3 regions of the Xanthomonas hyacinthi genome follow, and region 2 is predicted to be linked to each of the others. Evidence: predicted binding sites of a transcription regulator. Region 2 holds the regulator's gene; each other region holds the start of a gene.
The links. Region 2 encodes FliA, which starts transcription of late flagellar genes. Its sites were predicted from a motif close to TAAAGTTTNNCNNNCNNNGGCCGATAA; they were not measured.
Positions count from the first base shown of each region.

Region 1: the regulator FliA is predicted to act here: its motif matches at 3,409-3,435, upstream of FZ025_RS12845 (methyl-accepting chemotaxis protein).
Region 3: the regulator FliA is predicted to act here: its motif matches at 2,136-2,162, upstream of FZ025_RS03080 (methyl-accepting chemotaxis protein).

Region 1 covers NZ_CP043476.1:2,922,047-2,927,710, reverse strand. The annotation lists gene thiC (phosphomethylpyrimidine synthase ThiC) at 1-1,096, opposite strand, end outside; TPP riboswitch at 1,208-1,308, opposite strand; gene FZ025_RS12845 (methyl-accepting chemotaxis protein) at 1,527-3,377, opposite strand; gene FZ025_RS12840 (alpha/beta hydrolase family protein) at 3,561-4,586, shown strand; gene ggt (gamma-glutamyltransferase) at 4,752-5,664, opposite strand, start outside.
Region 2 covers NZ_CP043476.1:4,344,966-4,350,629, forward strand. The annotation lists gene FZ025_RS19065 (chemotaxis protein CheA) at 1-1,346, opposite strand, end outside; gene FZ025_RS19070 (protein phosphatase CheZ) at 1,351-1,959, opposite strand; gene cheY (chemotaxis response regulator CheY) at 1,959-2,351, opposite strand; gene FZ025_RS19080 (RNA polymerase sigma factor FliA) at 2,370-3,119, opposite strand; gene FZ025_RS19085 (MinD/ParA family ATP-binding protein) at 3,116-4,000, opposite strand; gene flhF (flagellar biosynthesis GTPase FlhF) at 3,987-5,639, opposite strand.
Region 3 covers NZ_CP043476.1:663,974-669,637, reverse strand. The annotation lists gene FZ025_RS03090 (M1 family metallopeptidase) at 1-169, shown strand, start outside; gene FZ025_RS03085 (pectate lyase family protein) at 760-1,824, shown strand; gene FZ025_RS03080 (methyl-accepting chemotaxis protein) at 2,326-4,563, shown strand; gene FZ025_RS03075 (amino acid permease) at 4,849-5,664, shown strand, end outside.

The DNA.
Region 1 (5,664 bases), 1.4 Mb from region 2:
GGGTGTAGAGGAAGTTCTCCTGGTGGTGCGCCAGGCACCACTTGGCCAGGATCGAGCCGCCGCGCGAGACGATGCCGGTGACCCGCTTGGCGGTCAGCGGCACGTAGCGCAGCAGCACCCCGGCGTGGATGGTGAAGTAGTCCACGCCCTGCTCGGCCTGCTCGATCAGCGTGTCGCGGAAGATCTCCCAGGTCAGCTCCTCGGCGCGGCCATCGACCTTCTCCAGCGCCTGGTAGATCGGCACCGTGCCGATCGGCACCGGCGAATTGCGGATGATCCACTCGCGGGTCTCGTGGATGTGCTTGCCGGTGGACAGGTCCATCACCGTGTCGCCGCCCCAGCGGATCGACCACACCAGCTTCTCCACCTCCTCGGCGATGCCCGAGCTGAGCGCGCTGTTGCCGATGTTGGCGTTGATCTTGGTCAGGAAATTGCGGCCGATGATCATCGGCTCGCTTTCCGGATGGTTGATGTTGTTGGGCAGGATCGCGCGGCCGCGGGCGATCTCGGCGCGCACGAACTCCGGGGTGATGACGTGCTGGATGCTGGCGCCGAACGCCTCGCCGGGATGCTGCTGGCGCAGCAGCGCATCGCGCACCGCCTCCAGCCGCTGGTTCTCGCGGATCGCCACGAACTCCATCTCCGGGGTGACGATGCCGCGGCGCGCGTAGTGCATCTGGGTCACATTGGCGCCGGCCAGCGCGCGCCGCGGCAGGTGCCGGGCCGGGAAGCGCACCGGGTCCAGCCGCGCGTTGTGCTCGCGGCCGCGGCCGAAATCGGAACTGAGCTGGGCCAGCGCCGCGGTATCGCCGCGCTCTTCGATCCAGCGCGCGCGCAGCGGCGCCAGGCCGGCGCGCAGGTCGATGGCCGCGTCCGGATCGGTGTACGGGCCGGAGGCGTCGTAGACGGTGACCGGCGGATTGTCTTCGCCGCCGAACAGGGTCGGGGTGCGGGTCAGCTGGATCTCGCGCATCGGCACGCGCAGGTCGGCACGCGCGCCTTGCACGAAGATCTTGCGCGAACCGGGGATCGGCCGGGTCACCGACTCGGACAGGGTCTCGGCCTGCTGCAGCAACGGGCTGGGTACGGCATTCATCGGCATTCGTCCTATTTTGGAGAGCCCGCAACGGGTGCGGGCGGTTGCGAGCGAACTCGCATCACGGACGAAGCGGCGGCGCGGGCACGGCCCCGGCGCGAGAAGCGCACGGACCGGGCTTGCGAAGCTTCCCTACGCCGGTATCAACCGGATCAGGTTCGAAGGGACTGTCTCAACCGCGGCCTGCGCCGACGGTACCCCCGCTTCTGTGGCTATTAGACCCGTTTCTGCGGCGGTAGCCAACCGCGCGCAGCTGAATCGGCGCACAACCGGGTCCGCTTCTTGTCAGCGCCGGCACGCGCGCGCGGCATCGCGGCAAACCCCGGCGACATGCCGCGCCTAGCCTGGGTCCCATAAGAACGACGTCTCTCTCTCCCTGCCGCCGGCTCAACACCGGTGGCGTTTTTTTGTGCGGCGTTCGCCGCGGCGCTCATTCCAGCACGTAGGCCACGCGCAACCCGCCCCAGTGGCGGCCGCGCACATGCACCGGCACCGACAGGTCGAACAGGATCTGCCCGGTATCGCGCCGATACACCTGCAACAGATAGGGCCGGGTGTGACGGCCGACGCTGCGCCCGACCCGATCGGCGAACATGCGCTTGGTGCGATTGCCGACCAGGTCGCGGGCGCGGTCGCCGCTCAGCGGCTGGCTGAAGCGCAGGTTGTGGGTCGGCACGTAGCCGTCCGGGTTGGCGCAGATCGCGAACACGATCCACGGATGCGCGGCCAGCAGCGGTTCCTGCAGCGGCGGCAGCAGTTCGTCGCACAGCACATCGAAGGCGGTGCGGTACTTGGGCGGATCGATGCCTGCGATCGGCGTGTAATCGGTGGAGAACAGCGCGTCCTCGCCGATGCGGCCACGCGCGACCGCATCGGCCAGCGCCTGCCCGATCCTGCCCGCAGTCGCCGTCGCCAGTTCGCGGATGCGTGCGTGGCGCGGCTGCTGCATCGGGTCGGCCGGCAAGCGGAACAGGCCCACGCAGTCGTGCAGCGTGGCGCTGCCGGCGGCCAGCGCCACGCTGCGCTCGACCACGCGCGCGACATGCTCCAGGTTGCTGCGGCTGAGCCCGACCACGTGCGCGACCGCGCGATCGATGCCGCCGATCTCCTCGCCCTGCGCGGCGACGCGGGTGGCCACGGTTTCCATCGCCGCACTGGCGCGGCCGAGCAGCTGGCCGATGCCGCCGAGCACCTGCTCGGTGCGCTGCGCCGAGGCGGCGCTGTCGCTCAAGGCGCTGCCGGTCTCGCCGAGGATGCTGCGCACGTCGCGCGCGGCGGCGGCGGCGCGTTCGGCCAGGCGCCGGATCTCGCTGGCGACCACGGCGAAGCCGCGTCCGGCCGCGCCGGCATGCACCGCCTCGATGCTGGCGTTGATCGACAGGATGTTGGTCTGGAACGCGACCGCGTCGATCACCTCGATGACCTCGGTGGCGCGCGCCGAACGCCGCTCCACCTCGCGCATCGCCTGGCCCAGCGCGCGCGCCGCCTCCACGCCCTGGCGCGCGCTGTCGTCGGCGCTGGCCGCCACCGCGATCACCGCGCGCAGTTCCTGGTCCATCTCGCTCAGGCCCTGCAGCAAGCGCCGGGTGGTCGCCACCACCGTCTGCAGCGCGTCCATCTGGGTCTGCGACTGCTGCGCCAGCTCGTCGTTCCCGGCGACCACGTGCGGCACGTCGGCGGCGATCTGCAGCGACAGCGCCAGCGCCTGGCGGATCGCCTCGGCCAGGTTGCCGAACCCGGCCGACAGGCGCCGCCCGGGCATCGCTTCGGTCTCCTGCGCAGACAGCGGCGTGCTCAGGCCCAGGTCCAGGTCGCAGCCGGTCAGGCGCTCGCCGACCCGTTCCAGCAAGGCCTGCGCCGCCGCGCCGGCCTGCAGTTGCTGCGCCAGCACCTGCAGCGCCGGGCTGGTCGCGCCCTGCGCCTGCCCGGCGCCGAGTAGGGTGACGTCGCGCAGCAGCGCGGCGGTTTCCGGATGCGGCAGCGACAGCAGCCAGCCCTCGCCATCGCGATCGCGCTGGTAGCGCACGCACCGCGCCGGATCGTCCTGGGATGCCTGCCAGCTGCCCTCGACGCCGGCCAGCGCCGCCAGCGGCAGGCCCCACACCGCTTCGCTGGGTTCGCCGAGCAAGGCCTCCGCCGGCACCCCGAGCAGATCCAGCGCGGCGCGATTGGCGGCGCGCACCCGGCCGTGCGGGTCCAGCCGCAGCAGCGCCACCGGCGCATCCGGCAAGGCCGCGGCGTGTCCGGCATCGGTGCCGGGACTGTGTGTGAACAACGACATCGTCTTCCCCTCCAGGAATCCGCTGGAGGGGATATCGGCCGCCGCGGCGCGATCTGAGCATCCGCGTGCCCGCAGCGGGGCGGCATCGGCGCGCCGCTGCGCAGTCGCCGGCGGTCTGGCCGGCGTGGTGGCGTTCGGCGGCAGCGCAAGGATGGCCGGCCGCGACTCCGGTGACCTTGCCCCATGCCCCGCAACGGCGGCCTGGACCGCGGCTTCGGCTATATCGCCGGATTACCGAAGGTCCGCAACGGCCATTTCTACATGCGCCAGTACACGCCAGATTCCGGCCATTCTGCGCTCTACGACATCGATGCCGACAGCGCTACCCACCGCCTGATCGCCGACATCGGCAGGCCGGACATGGCGTTCGTCATCGACAACCAGGGCACGCCGCGCTTTGCCACCGGCGTGGACCCGCAGGACCAGCCGATCCTGCTGCGCGCCGATGACAACGGACACTGGTCGCCGATGGCCGAGGCGCTGCGCGTGCGCTGGCGACCATTCGCTTTTTCGCGCGACGGCACGCGCGTGTTCGGCTATCGCGCGGATGGCGGCCCGGCCAGCCTGGTCGTCAGCGACGCGAACGGCGCCGACCAGACGCTACTGGCCAGCGACGCGACCTACAGCGTCGACGACCTGCAGTGGACCAATCGGCCGGCCGAACCGTTCGCCGCCAGGCTCGGTCCGGGCAGGCCACGCATGCAGTTCTTCGCTGGGGGGCCGGAGGCAGAACTGTACAAGGCGCTGAGCGCGGCGTTGCCCGGGCGTTATGTCGACTTCATCGACTACAGCAGCGATGGCGATCGTGTCCTGCTGCGCCTGTACAGCGACCGCGACGCCGGCGGCTGGTATCTGTTCGACCGCAAAGAGACTGAGTACGGTCGCAACTACCTGCAACGGGTGATCGGACGCGACGATGCCGACCTGGTGGCGCATTCGCCGACGGCACTGGCGGGCAGAATCACCGTGCCGGTACTGCTGGTACATGGAGAGGAGGACCAGCGCGCGCCGTTCGCGCCGGCCAAGGCCATGCTTGCGGCATTGGAGAAAAGCGGAAATCGGCCGGAATGGATGGCCGTACCCAAGGAAGGACACGGCTTCTACAACGACGACAACAACATCGCATTCTACCGCCAGTTGGAAACGTTCCTGGCCCGCCACCTCGGCACTGCACCGGCATCCACCGCCTCATCCGGCGCCGCCCCGTAGCAGCGGAGCCGCTTCGTTGGGCCCCCCAACATGCCGCGGCAACTGGCTCTGGGTCGGTCCCGCGCAGAAGGGCAGCCGCCTGGGCAGCGGCTGCAACCAGTCGCCCCCAACCGCGATCACGCAGGCGGCAAAGGGTAGAACGCACATGGCCGCAGAGCGCTGGACTCAGTAGCCGGCGGCCTGGCCGTCCTTGCGGCTTTCCGAAGCGCCGTAGTACACGCCGCTGGCCGGGTCGCGCGCGATCGCCTGGTAACCGCCGTACGGGCCGTCGGCGAAGATCACGCGGTGGCCCTTGCGCATCAGCGCGCGGATCGTGTCGTAGGAAAAACCGGTCTCCAGGTTCAGTTCGCCGCCGTCGCGCATCGCCGTGGCCTGCCCGGTCGGCTCGGTGGACCCTTCGTGCTGGATCCGCGGCGCGTCGCCGGCCTCCTGCAGGTTCATGTGGAAATCGATCAGGTTCATCACGATCTGCACGTGGCCCTGCGGCTGCATCGCCCCGCCCATCACGCCGAAGCTCAGCCACGGCTTGCCGTCCTTGGTCACGAACGCCGGGATGATGGTCTGGAACGGGCGCTTGCCCGGCGCGTAGCCGTTGGGATGATCCTTGTTCAGCACGAACATCTCGCCGCGGTCCTGCAGGATGAAGCCCAGTCCCGGCGGCGCCATGCCGCTGCCCATGCCGCGGTAGTTGGACTGGATCAGCGACACCATCATGCCCTCGGCATCGGCCACGGTCAGGTAGATGGTGTCGCCCGCGTCCAGTTGCCTGGGCGTGCCCGGCTGTACTTCCTTCAGCGCCTTGTCCATCGAGATCAATGCGCGGCGCTGCGCGGCGTAGTCCTTGGAGACCAGCCTGGCCAATGGCGCCGGCTGGAACGCCGGATCGGCATAGAAGCGCGCGCGGTCGGCGAAGGCCAGTTTCTTGGCCTCGGTGAACAGATGGATGTGCTCGGCCGAGCCGAACGGGATCTTGGAGAAGTCGTAGCCCTCCAGGATGTTGAGCATCTGCAGCGCGGCGATGCCCTGGCTGTTGGGCGGCAGTTCCCACACGTCGTAGCCGCGGTAGTTGCTGCTGACC
Region 2 (5,664 bases):
AGGATCGCCAGGGTCAGCGGCACGCGGATCAGGAAGCGGCTGCCGCGGCCCAGTTCGGACTGGATCTGGATCTGCCCGCTGAGTTCGCGGATGCGCGACTGCACCACGTCCATGCCGACGCCGCGGCCGGAGATGTCGGTGACTTCGGACTTGGTCGAGAAGCCGGGCAGGAACACCAGGTGCAGGCATTCCTCGGTGGTCAGGCGCGCGGCGGCTTCCGGATCGATCAGGCCCTTCTCGCGCGCCTTGGCGCGCAGCCGCTCCGGGTCGATGCCGGCGCCGTCGTCCTGCACCTCGATGCTGACGTAGTCGCCTTCCTGCTGCGCCGACAGGCGCACATGGCCGCTGCGCGGCTTGCCCGACGCCTCGCGCAGCGCCGGCGCTTCGACGCCGTGGTCGATCGCGTTGCGCACCAGGTGCACCAGTGGATCGGCCAGCGCCTCGACCAGGTTGCGGTCCAGTTCGGTGTCGGCGCCGATCAGTTCCAGCTCCACTTCCTTGTTCAAGGAGCGGGCGACGTCGCGCGCCACTTTCGGGAAGCGCGAGAACACCTTGCCGACCGGCTGCATGCGGGTGCGCATCACCGCCGATTGCAGGCGCGCGGTGGCGATGTCCAGGCTGCTGACCGCGCGGTCCAGTTCTTCGTCGCGCAGGCGCACGCGCAGGGTCTTGAGCCGGTTGCGCGACAGCACCAGTTCACCGATCAGATTGACGATCGCGTCCAGGCGCTTGGTGTCCACGCGCACGGTGTGTTCGGGTTCGGCGGCCTTGGTGGGCGCCGCCGCGGCCTTCGGCGCGGCCGGGATCGGGACTGGGGAAAGCTGCGGCTTGGCGCTGGGCGGGGCAGCGCCGTGCAGGTTGTCCAGCAGTGCTTCGAATTCGTCGTCGCTGATCATCTCGGGATCAGCGGATTGGGACGCTGCAGGCGCCGTGCTCTTTCCGAGTCCCGGCACCACCGCTGTTTCCTCGCCGCTGGTCGCGAACTGCGCGATCAGCTGCGGCGGCGCGCGCGGCGGTTCGCTGCCGCTGCCGAACGCGTCGAGCATCGACTGCAGGTAGTCCAGCGACTGCTGCGCGGCGTCGAAGTGCCGCGCCTGCAGCGTGGCCTGGCCGGCGCGGGCCTGGCCCAGGGTGTCCTCGGCGGCGTGGCACAGTTCGACCATGGCGTTGATCGCCAGGAACCCGGCGCCGCCCTTGAGCGTGTGGAAGCCGCGGAATACCGCGTTGAGCTGGTCGCTGTCCTCGGGCGCCTGCTCCAGCGACACCAATTGCTCGCCGAGCCGGTCCAGGATTTCCTGGGCCTCGATGATGAAGTCGGCAGCGATGTCGTCGGGGACGGCGCTCATCAGACTACAACCCCAGTCCGGACAGCAGGTCGTCGGCGTCGTTCTGCGACACGCCGTGGCGGTCCAGTCCGGCCAGCGCCGGGCCGGCCAGGCTGCCGTCGGGCTTCTTTTCCTCCTTCGGCGGCAGGCCGAGCGCGCCGAAGCCTTCGTGCACGCGGCGCACGATCCCGGCGACGCGGCGGATGATCTGCCCGGTCAGGTCCTGGAAGCTCTGCGCCAGGGCCATCTCGGTGAGGTTGTGGCGGATCTTGTCGAGGATCTCGCCCTGGTCGCCGGTCAGCCCGCCGGCACGCAGCTGTTCGGCCAGCGCGCGGCATTCCTCGGCCAGGTCCAGGGTGCGGTGGCTGGCCTGTTCGGTCATCGCCACCACGTGGTCCAGGCGCGAGCAGGCATCGTCCAGCTCGCCGGCTTCGGTGGGGACGGTAGGCAGTTCGCCGAGCGCCTGGCCCAGGTCGCGCGCCAGCCGGCTCAGGCCCTGCATCATCGGCCGCGTGCGCCAGGCAGCGAGCGTGTCGATTTCCTTGCGCCAGGCGGCTTCGTCGCCTTTTTCCAGTGCGTCCAGCGCACCTTGCAGGCGTTCGATCAGGGCGCTGCGTTCGGCGCTGGCTTGCATCAGGCGGTCGCTCCCATGCGTTCGAAGATCTTGCCCAGCTTCTCCTGCAGCGTCTGCGCGGTGAACGGCTTGATGATGTAGCCGTTCACGCCGGCCTGGGCCGCCTCGATGATCTGCTCGCGCTTGGCCTCGGCGGTCACCATCAGCACCGGCAGGTGCTTGAGCTTGTCGTCGGCGCGGATGTTGCGCAGCAGGTCGATGCCGGTCATGCCGGGCATGTTCCAGTCGGTGACCACGAACTCGAACGGTGCCGAGCGCAGCGCGGCCAGCGCACTGTTGCCGTCTTCGGCCTCTGCAGTGTTGGTGAAGCCCAGATCGCCGAGCAGATTCTTGACGATGCGCCGCATCGTCGAGAAATCGTCCACGATCAAAATCCGCATGTTCTTGTTCACCGCTAACTCCCTTGGGTCTTATTCTTCGTCTTCCAGGCCGGCGTCGGCCGCTTCGAACGCTTTCAAGCGCCCGCGCAAGCGTACCGTGGCCTGGCCGTGGATCTGGCAGACGCGCGACTCGCTGACACCGAGCACCGCGCCGATTTCCTTCAGGTTCAATTCCTGTTCGTAGTACAGCGACAGCACCAGCTGCTCGCGCTCGGGCAGCTGTGCGATCGCCTTGCCCAGTTCGCGGCCGAACTCGCTGCGCTCCAGCATCTGCTGCGGATTGGGCCCGCCCTTGGCGATGGTGTCCAGCTCGCCGTGGTCCTCGACCCGCGACTCCAGGCTCAGCACCTGGCCGCGCGCGGCATCTTCCATCAAGCGCAGGTATTCGGGAAGCGGCATGTCCATCGCCGCGGCCACTTCGTTGGCGGCGGCGGCGCGGCCGGTGCGCTGCTCGATCTTGCGGATCGCCGCGGCGGCGTCGCGGGCGCGGCGGTGCACCGAGCGCGGCACCCAGTCGCCGCGGCGGATCTCGTCGATCATCGAGCCGCGGATGCGGATCGAGGCGTAGGTCTCGAACGAGGCGCCCTGGTCGGCGTCGTAGCTGCGCGAGGCCTCGATCAAGCCGATCATGCCGGCCTGGATCAGGTCGTCGATCTCGACGCTGGCCGGCAGCCGCGCCGCCAGGTGGTGGGCGATGCGCCGCACCAGGTCCGCATGCTGGGCGATGTAGTCGTTGGAACTGTTGCGCTGCACGGCGCGGTAGTGGGCGGCGGCGTTCATGCGGCGACCCCCCGCTGGATGATCCGTTCGACGAAGAACTCGACGTTGCCGCGCGGCACCGTCGGCGCCTGCCAGCGCGAGGTGCGGCGGGCGATCTCGGCGATCGCCTGCGCCGACGGGCTGGACGGGTAGGCCTTGACCACCGGCTGCTGGCGCTGCACCGCCAGGCGCAGCCAGTCGTCCTGCGGCACGCAGCCCAGGTAGTTCAGCGACACGTCGCCGAGGAACTTCTCGCACACCCGGCTCAGCTTGTCGTACAGCAGGCGGCCTTCGTTGAGGTCGCGGACCATGTTGGCCACGATCTGCACCCGGTCCACGCCGCGTTCGCGCGACAGCACCTTGATCAGCGCGTAGGCGTCGGTGATCGAGGCCGGCTCGTCGCAGACCACCACCACCGCGTCCTGCGCGGCCTGGCAGAAGGTCAGCACGCTGTCGGTGATGCCGGCGGCGGTGTCGATGACCATGATGTCCAGCTCGCGCTGCAGCTCGGAGAACACGTTGACCAGGCCGACGTGCTGCGCCGCCGGCAGCTCGGCCATGTGCCGGCGGCCGGAGGCGGCGGGCACCACCATCAGCCCGTTGGGCATGTCGATCAGCACCTCTTCCAGGGTGCAGCGCCCGGCGACCAGGTCGGCCAGGGTGAACTTGGGGGTCAGCCCGAGCAGCACGTCGACATTGGCCAGGCCCAGGTCGGCGTCCAGCAGCAGGGTGCGCTTGCCCATGTCGGCCAGCGCCATCGACAGGTTGACCGAGATGTTGGTCTTGCCCACGCCGCCCTTGCCGCCGGTCACGGCGATCGTGCGCACCGGGCCCAGCGGTTCGCTGCGCGTTGCCGACAGGGGGAAGGCATTGGTCAGATTGGCGTAATCACGCGACGGCATGGTTCTGCTCCGGAGTACAGGGCTTATCGGCAGCGCGCCGCAAATCTTCAAGGCGCAATACCAGGCTGGCGGCGTTGGCGCGGTGCAGGTCGTCCGGCACGCGCTGACCATCGGTCACCCAGGTGAGGGGAAGCCGGTGGTCCGCGACCACCGACAGGGCACTGCCAAACCGCCCGGTTTCATCCAGCTTGGTCAAGATCACCCCCTGCGGATCGGCGCCGGCGAACCGGCGCACCACCTCGTCCAGGTCGGAGAAATGCGCGTTGGCAGGGAGTACTAGCAAGGACCGGACCACTCGCGAGGCGCGCAGCCAGTGCAGCTGCGCGGCCAGGGCGCGGTCGCGCTGGCCCATGCCGGCGGTGTCGATCAGCACCAGCTTGTAGTCGCGCAGGCGCTCCAGCAGCTGCTGCAGGGCGGCGTCGCTGTCAGCCTCGTGCACGGCGATGCCGAGCTGGCGGCCGTAGCTGTGCAGCTGTTCGCGGCCGCCGACGCGGATGGTGTCGGTGGTGACCAGGGCCACGTCGCGGGCGGCGTGGCGTTGCAGGAAGCGCGAGGCCAGCTTGGCGATGGTGGTGGTCTTGCCGGCGCCGGTGGGGCCGATCAGGGCGATCACGCCGCCTTCCTCGATCGGGTCCAGCGGGGCGATCGGCAGGTGTTTGGACAGCAGCCCCAGCATCAGCCCGCGGCCGCGGTGCAGCTCCAGGTCGGCGGGGATCTGCATGACCACGTCGCGGGTGAGGCCGCTGTCGAAGCCGTAGTCGTCCATCAGCTCCAGCGCCTGCGCGCGCACCGGCGAGCCGCGCAGGCGTTCGTCGGTGAGCCGGTTCATCTCGCGCTCGATCATCTGCCGCATCAGCGCCAGTTCGTCGCGCAGCTGAGTCAATTGTTCGTCGTTCTGCGTGGCCGGGAAGCTCGCCAGCGGTGCCGGGGTCGGCAGCGCCGGGATCCCGGCGCTGGCGGCAGCGGCGACCGGCTCGGCGCTGGGCGCGCTGGGCGCGGCGGCCGGGGTCAACGACACCGCGGCGATGTCCTGGAGCCAGGTCGGCACGGCGGAGGCGCTCGCGGCGGCACTGGCCGCGGCGGCCGGAGCGGCGAACGGACTGGGCAGCGGCACGCTGAGCGGCGCGTTGCGGAACACGTCCTCGGGAATGCGGAATTCGGCGAAGGGGGCGGCGGCGGCGGGAGCCGGGGCAGGGGCCTGCGGCGCGGCGGGCGGACGGGTCGGCGCGGGCGCGGTGCCGGCGGGCATCGCCGAGGCGGCGATCGCGGCGGGCTGGGTCAGCGCCCGCACCGGCGCGGCCTGCGCCATGCTCGCGGTGGTCGCCATGGCCGCGGCCGGGGAGCGGCGCTGGCTGATCGCGGCCATCATCGCCATCGCCGGGTTGCCCATGGCGCCGGCCTTGGCCGCGCGCGGCGCCGGATTGGCGGCCGACACCGGCCGCCGCGGCGCCGCTTCTTCCGGACGCACCGCGTCCAGCGCCTGCTGCACCAGGGCTTCGTCGTAGTTGCTGGCGGCGACGATCTCGATGCCCTCGTCGGTGCGCCGGTTGGACAGGATCACCGCATCCGGGCCGTGCTCGTCGCGCACCATGCGGAACGCGGTGCGCATGTCGGGGGCTACGAAGCGTTTGATCTTCATGGGTGAACGCCGGGAATAGTGAATC
Region 3 (5,664 bases), 1.2 Mb from region 2:
CGACGGCAGCCACCTCGACCAGCGCGTGCCGGTGGAGACCTGGATCCAGCAGACCCAGCCGCAGATCCGCGTGCCGAGCACACAGAAGGTGCTGCATGTGATCCTGGACCCGGACCACCGCCTGCCCGATGCCGACCGCAGCGACAACCAGGTCGATGCAGTGAGCTGAGCCGCGCACGATCGGCGGCGCGTGGCGGCGCCGCGCCGCGTGCGCATGCGTGCGATGCACGGGGAAGGATCTTGCCGGCCATGGCCGGCGCCGTGGCGACCACTGTTTCGTCCAATGCCGCCGTGCCTGTGCCGATCGCCAGGCGCGCGCCGCGGCCGCACGCGGCGGCCGGCATTGCCTGCGCCGTCCCCATGCTGCAAGCGCAACATCGTCTGCAGGCGCAGCACGGGCGCAATGCCGCGCGATTGTCCCTGCCATGCTGCCGCCGCGCGCCGCATGCATCGCCGCGCGCCGCGCCGATGACGGCGCTGCACCGGTCTGCGCCGTTTTCCGGCGCGCTGCCGACGCCTGCGCCTGCGCGCCATCGGCGCCTGTCTTCGGCTGTCGTTGTCTGTCTCCCTGTGTCCGTTCGTGTCTGTTTCGCATGTCTTGCGGATCGATCGTCGGTGCGGATCTAGCTTCCCGATTCGAGCGATTGCGCCGGCCCTGCGCCAGGCGAAGACTGCGCCTGGCCCCCACGCCCCGTGCCATCGCCCATCGCATTTCGCGCAGGGCGCCCGGCGCTTGTCGCTGCAAGATGGGAGAGTCTGATGAACATCCAGCCGCTCAAGGGCGTGCTCGCGCTTGCCCTGGTTTTCTGCGTATCGCCGGCCGTCGCCGGCCCGGTCGGCTACGGTGCCGCCGCCACCGGCGGCGGCACCGCGACTGCGATCAACGTCGCCACGATGGAGGCGATGCAGACCACGATCGACAACTATTCCGGCAGCGGCGGCCTGGTGCTGGACTACACCGGCCAATTCGACTTCGCCAGCATCGGCAACGTCTGCGCGCAGTGGCAATTGCCGGCCAAGACGGTGCAGATCAAGAACAAGCGCAACATCACCATCGAGGGCGGCAACGGCTCGTCGGCGAACTTCGGCCTGTGGGTGGTGGGCAATGCGCACAACATCGTCATCCGCAACATGACCATCGGCCTGCTGCCTGGCGGCGAGGACGCCGACTCGATCTCGCTGGAGGGCAATTCCAGCGGCGAGCCGTCCACTATCTGGGTCGATCACAACACCGTGTTCGCCTCGCTGGCCAAGTGCTCCGGCGCCGGCGACGCCTCCTTCGACGGCGGCATCGACATCAAGAAGGGCGTCCACCACGTCACCGTGTCGTACAACTACGTGCACGACTACCAGAAGGTCGCGCTCAACGGCTACAGCGACAACGACAGCAAGAACGCCGCCGCGCGCACCACCTATCACCACAACCGCTTCGAGAACGTGGAATCGCGGCTGCCGCTGCAACGCCGCGGGCTGAGCCACATCTACAACAACTACTTCAACAACGTGCTCACCTCCGGCATCAACGTGCGCATGGGCGGGGTGGCGCTGATCGAGGCCAACTACTTCGAGAACGCGAACAACCCGGTGACCTCGCGCGACAGCAGCGCGATCGGCTACTGGGATCTGATCGACAACTACGTCGGCGGCGGCATTACCTGGAGCGTGCCGGACAGCACCAGCAAGCCCTACGCCAACGCCACCGCCTGGATCTCGTCGAAGGCGTTCCCGCAGCCGCTGGGCTATCTGTACACCGCGATCCCGGCCGCGCAGGTCAAGGCCAAGGTCATCGCCACCGCCGGAGCGGGAACCAACCTGGCCGAGTAGGCCGTGCGGCCGCCCCGGCGCGAGCCGGGGTGGCGCCCCGGCCGTCCTTGCGCGTGCGCACCGCGCATGCGAGGCGAGCGGCGCGTGTACTGACGCGCGCTGCATCGCCTGGTCGGTTTGCGTCCGGGTCCGAGCGGCATGCGGGTCGCAACGACCCGCCGCTGCGTACGGCGCTATCGTCCCGTCGCGCTTGCCAGGCGTATTTCACGTGGATTTCATCGATCCGGGCGCGTCGCGGCCGCGTCGCCGGCCCGCCTCCACGCGCCGCTCACGTGTGTGATGACGTTCAATAAAATATGCGCAATTGCGCATCAAGAATCCGCGCTGGCGGCCGTTACATCGCCCAAGCATCGGCGCTGGCGTCGTGCGCAGCGGGCCGCGCGCTTGAAACATTCGGCCTGCCGCCGACCGGCCTTCGCGGCCTGTTGCATTTCGTGCCCGGTTCCGCATCGGTCCAGACCGTGGCGCACTTTCATCCCATTCCCCCTAGCAGGCACCTCCATGATCGAATTCCTTCAGCGCTACAACGTCGGCACGCGGCTCTCCGCGGCGTTCGGCGTGCTCATTCTGCTTTCCTGCGGACTCGTCGTCGCCGGGTTGGTGACCCTGGCCCAGGCGCGCGAACGGATGGACACCATCGTCAAGCGCAATATGACCATCCTCGACTACACGGGCGAGATGGGGAAGGCGAGTTTGATCATCGCGGTCAACCTGCGCAACATCGTCCTGCCGACCACGCAAGAGGAAAACATCCAGTTCGCCAAGGTCGTCGAGCAGCAGCGCCAGTTCTACGACGAAATCCACGACAAGCTCTACAGGATCCCGGTCTCCGACAGCACCGGCGCGCAGATGCGCAGCCAGATCGATCTCGGCTACCAGCAGGCGCGAGCCGCCAACCGGCAGGTGCTGGATCTGGGCATGAACTACAAGCCCGACGAGGCGCTCGAGGTGCTGATGAAGCAGGCCGGACCGGCCACCCAGAAGTGGCAGGAGGCGATCAACGCATATGCGGAGCGCCAGCGCCGGCGCGGTGCGGCGGCCTATGCCACTGCCAATGCGGCAATGGACCGTGGCCGCGCCCTGCTGATCGCCGGCGGCGTCGCGGTGATCCTGGTCAGCAGCCTGCTGGCATGGCTGATCACCCGCAGCCTGACCTTGCCGCTGAGCCGCGCCACGCGCGCTGCCGAGGCGATCGCGCGAGGCAACCTGGACAACGACGTGCAGACCCGGGCCAAGGACGAGACCGGCCGCCTGCTGAGCGCGATGCACGGCATGCAGCAGCAACTGCGCAGCCTGATCGCCGCGCAGCTGGACATGGCCAAGCGCCACGACGCGGGCCAGATCAGCTATCGCATCGATGCGGCCGCCTTCCCCGGCGACTACGGCCGCATGGCCACGGAAACCAATGCGCTGGTCGGCTCGCATATCGAAGTCAAGCTGAAGCTCGCGCAGATCATGGGCCGCTACGCGATCGGCGACCTCAGTCAGGACATGGACCGTCTGCCCGGCGAAAAAGCGGTGCTGACCCAGACCATGGACGAAGTGAAGGCCAATCTGGCGGCGATGAACGGCCAGATCAGGCAGCTGGCGCAGTCCGCCGCCAACGGCGACTTCAGCGCCCGCGGCGATGCCGACCGCTTCCAGTTCGACTTCCGGGTCATGGTCGAGAGCCTCAACCAGCTGATGACCACCGCCGACGGCAATCTGCACTCCTTGTCGACATTGCTGCAGTCCATCGCCGCCGGCGACCTGACCGCACGCATGCACGGCGAGTTCCGCGGCGTGTTCGCGCAGATGCGCGACGACGCCAACGCCACGGCCGAGCAGCTGGCCGAGATCGTCGGCCGGATCAAGCACTCGGCGGTGTCGATCAACGCGGCGGCCAGCGAGATCGCGACCGGCAACGACGACCTGTCGCGGCGCACCGAACAGCAGGCCGCGAGCCTGGAGGAAACCGCCGCCTCGATGGAGGAACTGACCTCCACCGTCAAGCAGAACGCCGAGCATGCGCGCCAGGCCAGCCAGCTCGCGGCCGGTGCCGCGTCGGTGGCGTCGGAAGGCGGCGACGTGGTCGGCCAGGTGGTGACCACGATGAGCGGCATCGAGGCGTCTTCGAAGAAGATCGCCGACATCATCAGCGTCATCGACGGCATCGCCTTCCAGACCAATATCCTGGCCTTGAATGCGGCGGTGGAAGCGGCGCGCGCCGGCGAGCAGGGCCGCGGCTTCGCCGTCGTCGCCTCGGAAGTGCGCACCCTGGCGCAGCGTTCGGCCAGTGCGGCCAAGGAGATCAAGGAACTGATCGACGACTCGGTCGGCCGCGTCGCCGCAGGCTCGGCGCTGGTCGGCCAGGCCGGCAAGACCATGCACGAGATCGTGTCCTCGGTGCAGCGCGTCACCGACATCATGGGCGAGATCTCCGCCGCCTCGCAGGAGCAGTACGCCGGCATCGAGCAGGTCAACCAGACCGTGACCCAGATGGACGAGAGCACCCAGCAGAATGCGGCCCTGGTGGAAGAGGCCAGCGCCGCGGCGCGGTCGATGGAGCAGCAGGCGACCGAACTTTCGCAGGCGGTGGCGCTGTTCAAGCTGGAAGAGCGTGCAGCGCCAGTGCGCCCGTCGCTCGTCGCGGCGGCCGCGACGCCGAAGCATGCCGCCCGTCCGGCCGCCGTGCCGGCCGCGACGCGTCGCCTGCGCTCCGTCGCGCTGGCGACCGACAAGGACTGGCAGGAGTTCTGAGCGGCGAGTCCCCGTGCCGGCCGCGACGGATGTCGGGTGTGCAAGCTTCGGGCGCGCGACAGCGGCCTGGCAGATTGGACGGGGCGGTCCAGCCACCGGATCGGGCGCTGCGCCACGCGCTTGGTGCCGATGCGGCGATGCGTCCCGCCGCCGATCGGCGGGATCGCCGGCTGGCGGCCGGCCACACCCGGCACGCCCTGCGCAGGATCGGATGGCGCGCCCAGGCGAGCACGGCGCCGTCGCGACGCGGTATCGTGTCGCGATTCCTGCCAATCGACCAGCCCGATGCCGCATCCGTCCATGCCTCCCGGTCCCGCCGCCACGTCTACCGCGCCTGCCTTGCGCCATGCGCTGAAGCCGCGGCAACTGATCATGATGGGACTGGGCAGCGCGATCGGCGCCGGCCTGTTCCTGGGTTCCGGCGTGGGCGTGCACGCGGCGGGGCCGGCGGTGCTGATCTCCTATCTGGTCGCCGGCGCGCTGGTGATCATCGTGATGAACGCGCTGGGCGAGATGGCCGCGGCCAAGCCGGCCAGCGGCGCGTTCTCGGTGTATGCGGCCGATGCGATGGGCGCCACCGCCGGGGCGACGGTGGGGTGGTTGTGGTGGCTGCAGCTGGTGATCGTGATCGCCGCCGAGGCGGTGGGCGCGGCCGGGCTGCTGGCCACGGTCTGGCCGGCGTTGCCGGTGCCGCTGGTCGCGGTGGTGTTCATGGCCGCCTTCACCGCGATCAACCTGCTGGGCGTGCGCAATTTCGGCGAGTTCGAATTCTGGTTCGCGATCCTCAAGGTGGTGGCGATCGGCGCCTTCATCCTGGTCGGCGTGGCGCTGCTGGCCGGCTGGCTGCCGAACGTGGCCGCGCCGGGGTGGTCCAACGTCACCGGCAACGGCGGTTTCGCGCCCAAGGGCATCACCGGCATCGGCGCGGCGCTGCTGGTGGTGGTGTTCGCCTTCGGCGGCACCGAGATCGTGGCGGTGGCGGCGGCCGAGACCGCCGACCCGGAGCGCAGCATCGCGCGCGCAATCCGCACCGTGGCCTGGCGCATCCTGGTGTTCTACATCGGCTCGCTGAGCGTGATCATCGCGGTGGTGCCGTGGCAG